Regions from separate parts of the Fervidobacterium gondwanense DSM 13020 genome, predicted to be linked through region 1. Evidence: predicted binding sites of a transcription regulator. Region 1 holds the regulator's gene; the other holds the start of a gene.
What was found. Region 1 encodes HrcA, which represses chaperone genes, less so after heat shock. Its sites were predicted from a motif close to ATTAGCACTCNNANNNTNNGAGTGCTAAT; they were not measured.
Positions count from the first base shown of each region.

Region 2: a site for HrcA is predicted at 2,292-2,320, ahead of BUA11_RS02665 (ATP-dependent Clp protease ATP-binding subunit). Genes of this name have one in related genera too.

Region 1 covers NZ_FRDJ01000006.1:56,355-60,969, forward strand. The annotation lists gene BUA11_RS06310 (HD-GYP domain-containing protein) at 1-355, shown strand, start outside; gene rpsB (30S ribosomal protein S2) at 512-1,285, shown strand; gene BUA11_RS06320 (DMT family transporter) at 1,324-2,214, opposite strand; gene hrcA (heat-inducible transcriptional repressor HrcA) at 2,477-3,517, shown strand; gene BUA11_RS06330 (nucleotide exchange factor GrpE) at 3,577-4,260, shown strand; gene dnaJ (molecular chaperone DnaJ) at 4,257-4,615, shown strand, end outside.
Region 2 covers NZ_FRDJ01000002.1:108,398-113,012, reverse strand. The annotation lists gene BUA11_RS02665 (ATP-dependent Clp protease ATP-binding subunit) at 17-2,230, opposite strand; gene BUA11_RS02660 (MFS transporter) at 2,485-3,657, shown strand; gene BUA11_RS02655 (MATE family efflux transporter) at 3,708-4,615, shown strand, end outside.

The sequences.
Region 1 (4,615 bases):
ATGGGAAATAATGAAGCAGCATACAATACTCTCAAAAAGAATCTTAGACGTTCCCGGCTTCGAGACAGCGCTTAACATTGCTCTGTACCACCACGAAAACTACGATGGAACAGGTTATCCATTTGGTCTGAAAGGTGAGGAGATACCTATCGTGGCACATATTGTCAAGCTTGTAGATGTATACGATGCGCTTAGGTCGGAACGGTCGTATAAAAAGGGACTTTCGCACGAAGAAACACTAAGAATTATCTTAGAAGGGGATGGTAGAACTTCACCAAGCCATTTTTCACCAAAACTTCTAGAAGTTTTTGAAACGCACAACAATGAAATAGATGAACTTTGGAGGAGTATTTAACAAAACATTAATTGACTAATTTGAAATATATGGTACAATTCTGCTTGCTGATAAAAAAATCCGCACGCTTTCCGTTTCCCACCTCGGTGCTCTGAATTCTAATCGGAGTCGGTGGGTTAAAGGGGGCGGAGGATAAAACCAAATGGAGGTGCAGGTATGCCAGTCGTAACGATGAAACAACTTTTAGAAGCAGGTGTTCACTTCGGACACAGAACTCAAAGATGGAACCCCAAGATGAAGCCGTATATCTACGGAGCAAGAAAAGGTATCTACATTATTGACCTTCAAAAGACCGTAAAGCTCTTGGACGAAGCCTACGATTTCGTTAGAGACGTAGCAAGCAAAGGCGGAACGATCCTCTTCGTTGGAACAAAGAAACAAGCTCAACAGGTTGTTAAGAACGAAGCAGAAAGATGCGGTGGATTCTACGTTAACAACAGATGGCTCGGTGGACTTCTCACAAACTTCTCAACGATTCAATCAAGGATTCAAAGACTCATCGAACTCGAAGAGATGGAAGCAAACGGGGAGCTCGACAGGCTTCCTAAGAAAGAACAAAGCAAATTGAGAAAAACGCTCGAAAAACTTAGAAAGAACCTGGGTGGCGTCAAGAATATGAGAAGTTTACCAGATGTCATATTTGTCGTGGACCCGAGGAAAGAAAAGATAGCTGTCGAAGAAGCGAATTACCTTGGAATTCCTATCGTAGGTATGGTAGATACAAACTGTGACCCAGATCCAATCGACTACGTAATTCCATCAAACGATGACGCAATAAGGGCAATCGCTCTTATCGCAGCCAAGATAGCGGATGCTTACTTGGAAGGCAGAGAAGGCGTTGCGTACTCAGCAGAAGAAGCTCAGGTAGTATCCGAACCAGAAGAGATAGAGATAAACATTCCAGAAAACCTTGAAGAAGAAGAAATATAACAATTGAACAAAATATAAAAACACAAAAGACCTCGGCGTCAAGCCGAGGTCTTGTTTTTAGCTCTCGAACTAAGGTACGAATTGGCAACAAGTGATGCAAGTATCATGACCATACCGATTATTTGAATAAAGAGTATCTTTTCATGACGAATCAGGCTACCAGCCAATACAGAAACGATTGTCGTCAAATTAGAAAATAGAGACGAAACGGTCGGTGAGACTTTGCTGAGCATGTAATTTACCAAGAAGAAAGCAACTGTTGAAGATAAAACACCAAGGTACAGAGCACTGATAATTGCTGATAAATTCGTCGTTATCTCGAACTGACCAGTGATTAAACTCATGGTTGTGAAAAACAAAAAACCTGTCAGCATCATTGTGAATGTTATTTCCATAGGTTCGAAGAGCGCTGATAACTTCCGCGAGAAAATATTATAAAGTGCTGCAGAAAAGACGGCACACAGAACTAACACCTTTCCTATGAAAGCTCCTTTTTCAAATCCGCCGCCTCCAACTATTAGAGAGACGCCCAAGAAGCTTGTGAATGCAAACAAAACCTGAAACCAGTGTAGCTTTTCCTTAAGCATGAATGGACTGAGAAAAGCAATAACAATGGGTATCATCGCTATTATCATACCAGCCTCTGAAGAAGTTGCGTACCTCAAACCATTCGTTTCAAAAATAAAATACATTATAGGCTGGAAAATAACAACTTTCCACAGCTTCCAGTAAGGCTTCCTACTTATACGGACAACTTTCAGAAAACTTAGCAACAGAATAGCAGCGGTTGCTATACCAAACCTATAAGACAAAAACGTGTAAATCCCCACGTACTCAATGCCAGCCTTTGTGAACAAAAAAGAAAGTCCAAATATCAGCGAAACGGTAACTCCAGCAAGATAAACTCTCCAGTTTCCATTCTTCCCCATTATTATTCCCCTTTCACAGGAATTCACGAAAATTCTCATGGAACATCAATGGTTCGCAAAGCGTACCATGTTCACAACAATATTTTAAACCATAATCCTGAGCTTGAAAAGATAGGAATGTTCGGACTTCTCAAAAGCTAAAGAATTGACAATAGTACACATTTATGGTAATATTTTAGCAGACAAAACATATGATTGCTAATTTGTTTGACAATTCACAGGATATACTTTTATCGATTTCGTAATATCCGGAGGTGATAGAATGGACATCACCGAAAGGCAGAAAAAAGTGCTGTACTGTATTGTACAAGAGTACATAAACACGAAAGCTCCAGTAAGTTCGAAGAGAGTCTTAGAAAACGCTGCACTTGAAAGGTCAGGCGCAACTGTCAGAAATGACATGAACAGGTTGATGAAGGCTGGTTACATATATCAGCCACACACATCGGCGGGTAGGGTACCTACCGATAAAGGTTTGAGATTTTACGTTAACGAACTCAGAAAAATAAGAGATGAGATAAAGTCAAAGAGCACCCACGTTGAGACAGTTGCGAATTTCCCAATGGGCGATATGGAAAAAGTGCTAACTGGGGCAGCCAAATTGCTGAGTTCATCAACAAAAGGCATGGTAGTTATAGAGAAGCCAAGTCCGTTGAATCTTAGGATCAAAAGAATTGTGATAACACCTGTTAGCAGAAACTTTTCTATTGCAAATGTCGTAACTTCGCTTGGTCTGAGTTCTTCTATACCTCTCCAACATGCAGAAATCGATAGCGGCGAAGAGATAACACACATTGAGGAAGTCCTGAACAAGCTGATTCAAGGTCTAACACTTAACGAATTCAGAACGAAATTGAAAGACATCTTCTCGAAGTTAAACAATCTCAATAGCATAAACGGCTTTGAAATAAGTAATATGAGCAAGGGATTCTTGGAGATAACTGAACGCTTATCGATGGAAAGCTACGAGGATTATATCACCGAAGGACTTTCAAACCTTTTAACAAACGACAGGATTAATTTACGAAAACTGCAGAATATACTTGCTTATGTATCAACCGATGTTTTCTACAAAGACCTCTTAGAACTCAAGAATGATGTCTATGTGGGTAAAGAACATGGTTTGCGTTTCTTGGATGACTTCTCAGTCATTATAGGACCATTCTATGCGGAAAACAACCCAATAGGACGAATCGCCGTCTTATTTGATAAGTTCAGCCGATATGATCATGTGTTCGAAAGCTTTGAATTCATGCTCAATAGATTGACTGAATACTTCACAATAGTCTCGAGAAATGTGTGAAATGTGTTAAATGCGTAAACTAATAAAATATATAAAAGATGAACTGAGGAGGGAAAAATATGGAAAAGGAAAGAAAACTGGAAAATTTAGAAGAGAAGGAAAGGAAAATTGCTTCAGATAACACAGATAATTTGACTGAAAATAAAGAGGAAGTTTCGAATCTTGAAAAGGAAAACAAGGAGTTAAAAGAAAAGATCTCCGAGCTCGAAGCGCAGTTGAAAGAAATCCAAAACGCGGCTCGGGTTATAAAAGCAACATTCGAAAATTACAAGTTAGACGCCGACAGGCAGATAAGAGATGCGAGCAGAGCTACCTCTTTAAGGATTATGAGAGCGATGATACCTCTCTTAGACGATTTCAAACGAGCTTTTAAACATTTTGAGCTATCAAACAACCTCGAGGAATTCAAAACTGGAGTGGAAAAGATATACGAGAAATTTGTCAGAACACTTGAAAATGAGGGGTTAAAACAAATTGATGCAACTGGCAAGTTTGACCCGTTCAATCACGAAGCATTCGAAAGGGAAGAAAGAGAAGACTTGGAAGAATACACGATCACCGAAGTTATAGAAGATGGTTATACCTTCAACGGTCAGGTTATTAAACCTGCGAAAGTAAAGGTTGCAGTCAAGCCAAGAAAGAAAAAAGAACCTGCAGAAAATACTGAGAACACAAACAGTAACAAAGACAACAGTGAAGGTAAAAGCTCTGAAAGCAGTGCGGAAAATAGAGGTGAGGCATAATGCCAGCTAAAAAGGATTATTACGAGATACTTGGTATTCCAAAAAATGCCTCTGACGATGAAATTAAAGCCGCTTACAAGAAGCTTGTCAAAGAATGGCATCCAGATAGGCACGCCGGAGACAAAAAGAAGCAAGCGGAACAGAAGTTTAAAGAGATTCAAGAAGCTTACGAAGTGCTCAGCGACCCGCAAAAAAGAGCAATGTACGATAAGTTTGGTTACGTAGGTGAAGGCGGTTATGTATACGAACCGAATGGGACAAATTTCGGCACTGGTGGTTTTGGTTTCGGATTTGAAGACATTTTCAGAGATTTCGATGATATATTCAACATATTCTTTGGAGGGCAGAGAACTTC
Region 2 (4,615 bases), on a different contig from region 1:
ATACATGTATTCTGCTTTAGAGTATTTCCCAGCTTAACCCTTCATCTTTCATCGAGAAGAGCACCTTGTTTCCTTCTTTGACCTTTTCATCTATGATAAGTTCTGCTAATTTGAATTCTATAGTGTTTTCAAACAACCTTCTCAATGGTCTTGCACCCATCGTAGGAACGTATCCTTCTGTTGCTAAATATTCCATTACGTTTTGATCAAGTTCAACTGTAATCTTTCTATCAGCAAGTCTTTCGTTTAGTTCCTTCAAGTAGATGGAGATTATTTGTTTTATATGTTCCTTCTTCAAAGGTTTAAATACAACCGCTGCGTCTATTCTGTTGATGAGTTCGGGTCTGAAGTACCTGCGCATCTCTTCTTCCATATGCCTTGGAATAGCATCTTCCAAGCCATCTTCGATATCCTGGATAATTACGTCTGAACCGATGTTGCTCGTCATGATTATTATCGTGTTTCTAAAGTCCACAGTTGTACCCTTTCCATCTGTAAGCCTTCCATCATCGAAAAGTTGCAATAAGACGTTGAAAACTTCATGATGAGCCTTTTCTATTTCATCGAATAGTACAACGCTGTACGGTCTTCTCCTAACCTGTTCGGTAAGTTGCCCACCTTCTTCGTAACCAACGTATCCCGGAGGCGCACCTATCAACCTTGCAACTGAATGCTTCTCCATGTACTCGCTCATATCTATCCTTATGAGTGCCTTTTCACTTCCGAAGATTACATCAGCCAATCGCTTTGCAAGTTCAGTTTTCCCAACACCAGTCGGACCTAAGAAGAGGAACACGCCAAGTGGACGCTTAGGATTCCTTATACCTGCTCTTGCCATCTTAATTGCGTTAGAAACAAGCCTAACTGCTTCTTTCTGGTCAACAAATTTCTCGTGTATAAACTTTTCTAAGTTTTTAATCTTCTCCTTTTCATCACCCATTAGCTTGCCAACAGGTATGCCTGTCCAACGTTCCACAATCCTTGCAATATCTTCTTCCAATATTTCTGCCTTACCGTCAATCTTCGCTCTTGCAGCAGCTTCATCAACCAAGTCAACCGCCTTGTCAGGCAGAAATCTATCAGTAATGTACTTTGAAGACAACTTCGCAGCTGCCTCAATAGACTTATCAGTTATTTTAACACCGTGGAATTCTTCAAACTTCGGCTTCAATCCTTTCAAAATTTCAATTGTCTCTTCAACGCTTGGCTCTGGTACGAATATAACTTGGAACCTTCTTGCAAGGGCCTTGTCTTTCTCTACATGTTTTCGGTATTCCTCAACGGTTGTAGCACCAATAACTCTTAGAGTTCCTCTCGCCAATTCCGGCTTCAAAATATTTCCCGCGTCAAGTGCACCTTCCGCAGCACCTGCGCCAACGACAGTATGTAGCTCATCTATGAACAGTATTATATCTGTTCGTTTCTTGAGAACATCTATCAGCTTCTTCAACCTTTCTTCAAACTCACCCCTGAATTTCGTTCCTGCAACGAGTCTTGCGAGGTCAAGTTTTAAGACTGTCTTGTTCTTAAGGAAATCAGGAACTTCATTCTTTACAATTCTCTGTGCGAGCCCTTCAACAATCGCAGTCTTCCCAACACCAGGATCACCAATGAGTACTGGATTGTTTTTGATCTTCCTGCCAAGAATCTCTATCATCCTATTAACTTCGTTCTCTCGACCGACAACCGGCATCAATTGACCGTTCCTTGCCATCTCTGTAAGGTTTTCTGTAAATTTTGCAAGTACGTCTATATTTTCCTCTTCAGAATACGTTCTCTTCATCCTCAACTCTTTGATGGCGCTGTAAAGCTTGTCTTGAGTTACGCCATATCTTGTAAGTAACCTGTAAGTTGTAGTTTCTGGAACAATCGTCATCGCCAGCAACAGGTGATCCGTACCTACCTTTTCGTCACCCATGCGTTTCGCTTCACGTTTAGCTTCGTTGATTACCTTCGTAGTGTCTGGTGCTATGAAAACCTGACCTGTTCCACCTGAAGAATAGTAGTATGAGCCTTTTGAACTAATAGCGCGTTCGACATCACTGCGGAGTGCATCAATATCTACATTCAGATGGCTTAGAATATCATAAGCTGCATTTTTTGTGTTTTCTAACATAGTCAACAATATGTGCTCGGGCGCCATCTGATTTTGCCTGTATCTGTTTAAAACATCGGAAACGGACTGCAAAATCTCCTGAGCGTTTTCGGTGAAGTCTTCCGTGTTAAACATCATCATGACCACCCCTTTCTTAATCCTTTTTCTTATTTCCATTCCGGGACAATTTTACCAGATTAGCACTCATATGTCAAGAGTGCTAATTAAATCTCCGCACATTTCTTCTCGAAGAATACACAAATAAAACAATGGTGGATTCTTATATTGAAGTTGAATTGTCTGCTGCCGGATGGTAGAATATACTTGAAACACTTCGTCATGCTAACAGTTTTCGAAACAGGTCAAGCACCTTATTGGAGGGTTAATTGATGCCAATTCCCTATCTCGTAACACTTTTTACATTCATCGATGGACTTGCCCAGGGTATATATGGAACAATATTCAATCTTTTACTGCGCTCATCTGGACTTTCCACAAGTGCTGTTGGTAGGATAACTTCGTTTTCACTGTGGGGAATCGCTTTTTTTGGATTGATATTTGGCTTGCTTGCAGATAGATTTGATAAGAAGCAACTAATGGTGTTCACTCATTTGCTCAGTGTATTTTTTGGAACATATAGAATACTCGTTACTTCTGTCCACCAACTCGCGATTATGTCATTGCTCTTCGGTGGCTTTTCGTCTGCAACAAGTGTAATACTCTCAACTTTGCTGATACTTAAAACAGACGCGCGTAATCGTTCAAAGCACCTTGGAATGAATTTCGGTATTGGGATGTTCACCGGTGTTCTTGGAAATGTTTTTGGTGGTGTGTTTGGCGACCTGTTTGGCTTGAGACCTGTTCTGATAGTTTCGAGTCTATCAAGGCTCATAGCGATATATCCAATTCTCAAAATGAAAGCTTCTGAATTGATGGTAAAGAGAGAATCAAATGAGGGTATCTTAAGATTTTTCTCCATTGTAAGAAACATGGATTACAGAATGAGAAAGATAGTAGTTTATTATTTCCTGTCAACTATAAGCGTTGGTTTCGGTGCAGGATTGTTCGTTAGCTTTGGAAACGTTATCTTCTATGATATATTCCACATGAAACCTGCGATAATCGGTTCTATCCTCGCAAGTGCGCAGTTGGCAACGAGCTTAGGAGCGATGTTTTCACACAAGCTTGGCAAGAAATTTGGCGATATGAATGTACTGATCTTCTCATACGTTGTCGTGCCTATCTTGATAGTTATGCTGAGTTTTGTAAGAGAACCTATCACGTTCACTTCGGTGTACATACTCCGCTTTGCGGTTATGAACATGGTCAGTCCTTTGTTAACTGCTACGGTTTTCTCGAGTATCGATGTAGTGTATTTATCATCGATAAACGGCATGAACGTCTTTTTCAACAACGTCTCTCGAGCTTTTTCTGCAGAGCTCTTCGCTTATTTCACGCGCTTTAATTCTGGTTACACGTTAATCTTTGCAGTTAGCTCCGTTTTTTATTTTGTAAACGCTTATGTTATGATAAGAATGTACAAACATATAAGGGAAAGTTAACTGGTGCACTATGTGCACAGACAAGGTACACAGACGAGTGGAGGGTGAGAATGATAAATTTAGAAAGTGATTTTCGAAACATTTCCAAGAATCTATTTAAACTTTCTGTCCCGACGATGATTGGGTTTTCAATACAATCGCTATACGACTTGGTAGATATGTTCTGGATAGGCAAGATATCATACAAAGCGATTGCAGGCATTGTTATCTTTTCTACAATCTTTTGGCTCGTTGAGATTCTTAACGAGATAATAGGCACATCTTCGGTATCGTTGATATCACAATCTTATGGTTCGGGTGACAAACGCTTAACTTCAAGAATAATAGAACAAACCCTTATTTTTAAGGCATTAGTTGCGGTAATTGCTTCGACAATTTTAATTGTATTTTTCAAACCGCTTGTGTGGTTCTTTTCAAAGGATAGAGAAGTTGTCGAATCTGCAATTAAATATGGTTACATCCGCATATTTTTTATGCCGATATTTTTCATGACTTACTCTACCTTTACCGCACTGCGCAACATTGGACGAGCCACTTTAGCAATGACTACAATGGCTCTTGGGGCTTTTTTAAATATTATCCTTGATCCGGTATTCATTTTTGAAAAAATACCTTACATAGGTGTCCGCGGTCTTGGTTTGGGAATAGAGGGAGCTGCTTGGGCAACAGTTTTATCTTCTTTCTTTCCTCTGATTTGGGGATTAACGTTACTTTCAAGAGGTATAGATGGGGTGAAGGTCTCGTTTAAAGGATTGCTGAAATTGGACAGGCTAATAGATAGAAAACTAATTACCATTGGTTTACCTTCAGGTATAGAGATGCTCCTTCGAAATCTTTCGTATACCGTACTCATAAAATTGTCATCGCTATTTGGTTCGGAAATCGTCACTGTTTTCGGCATAATAGAACGAGTTATGGGTTTTTCCGTTATTCCGATATTCGGTCTTTCAATAGGTTC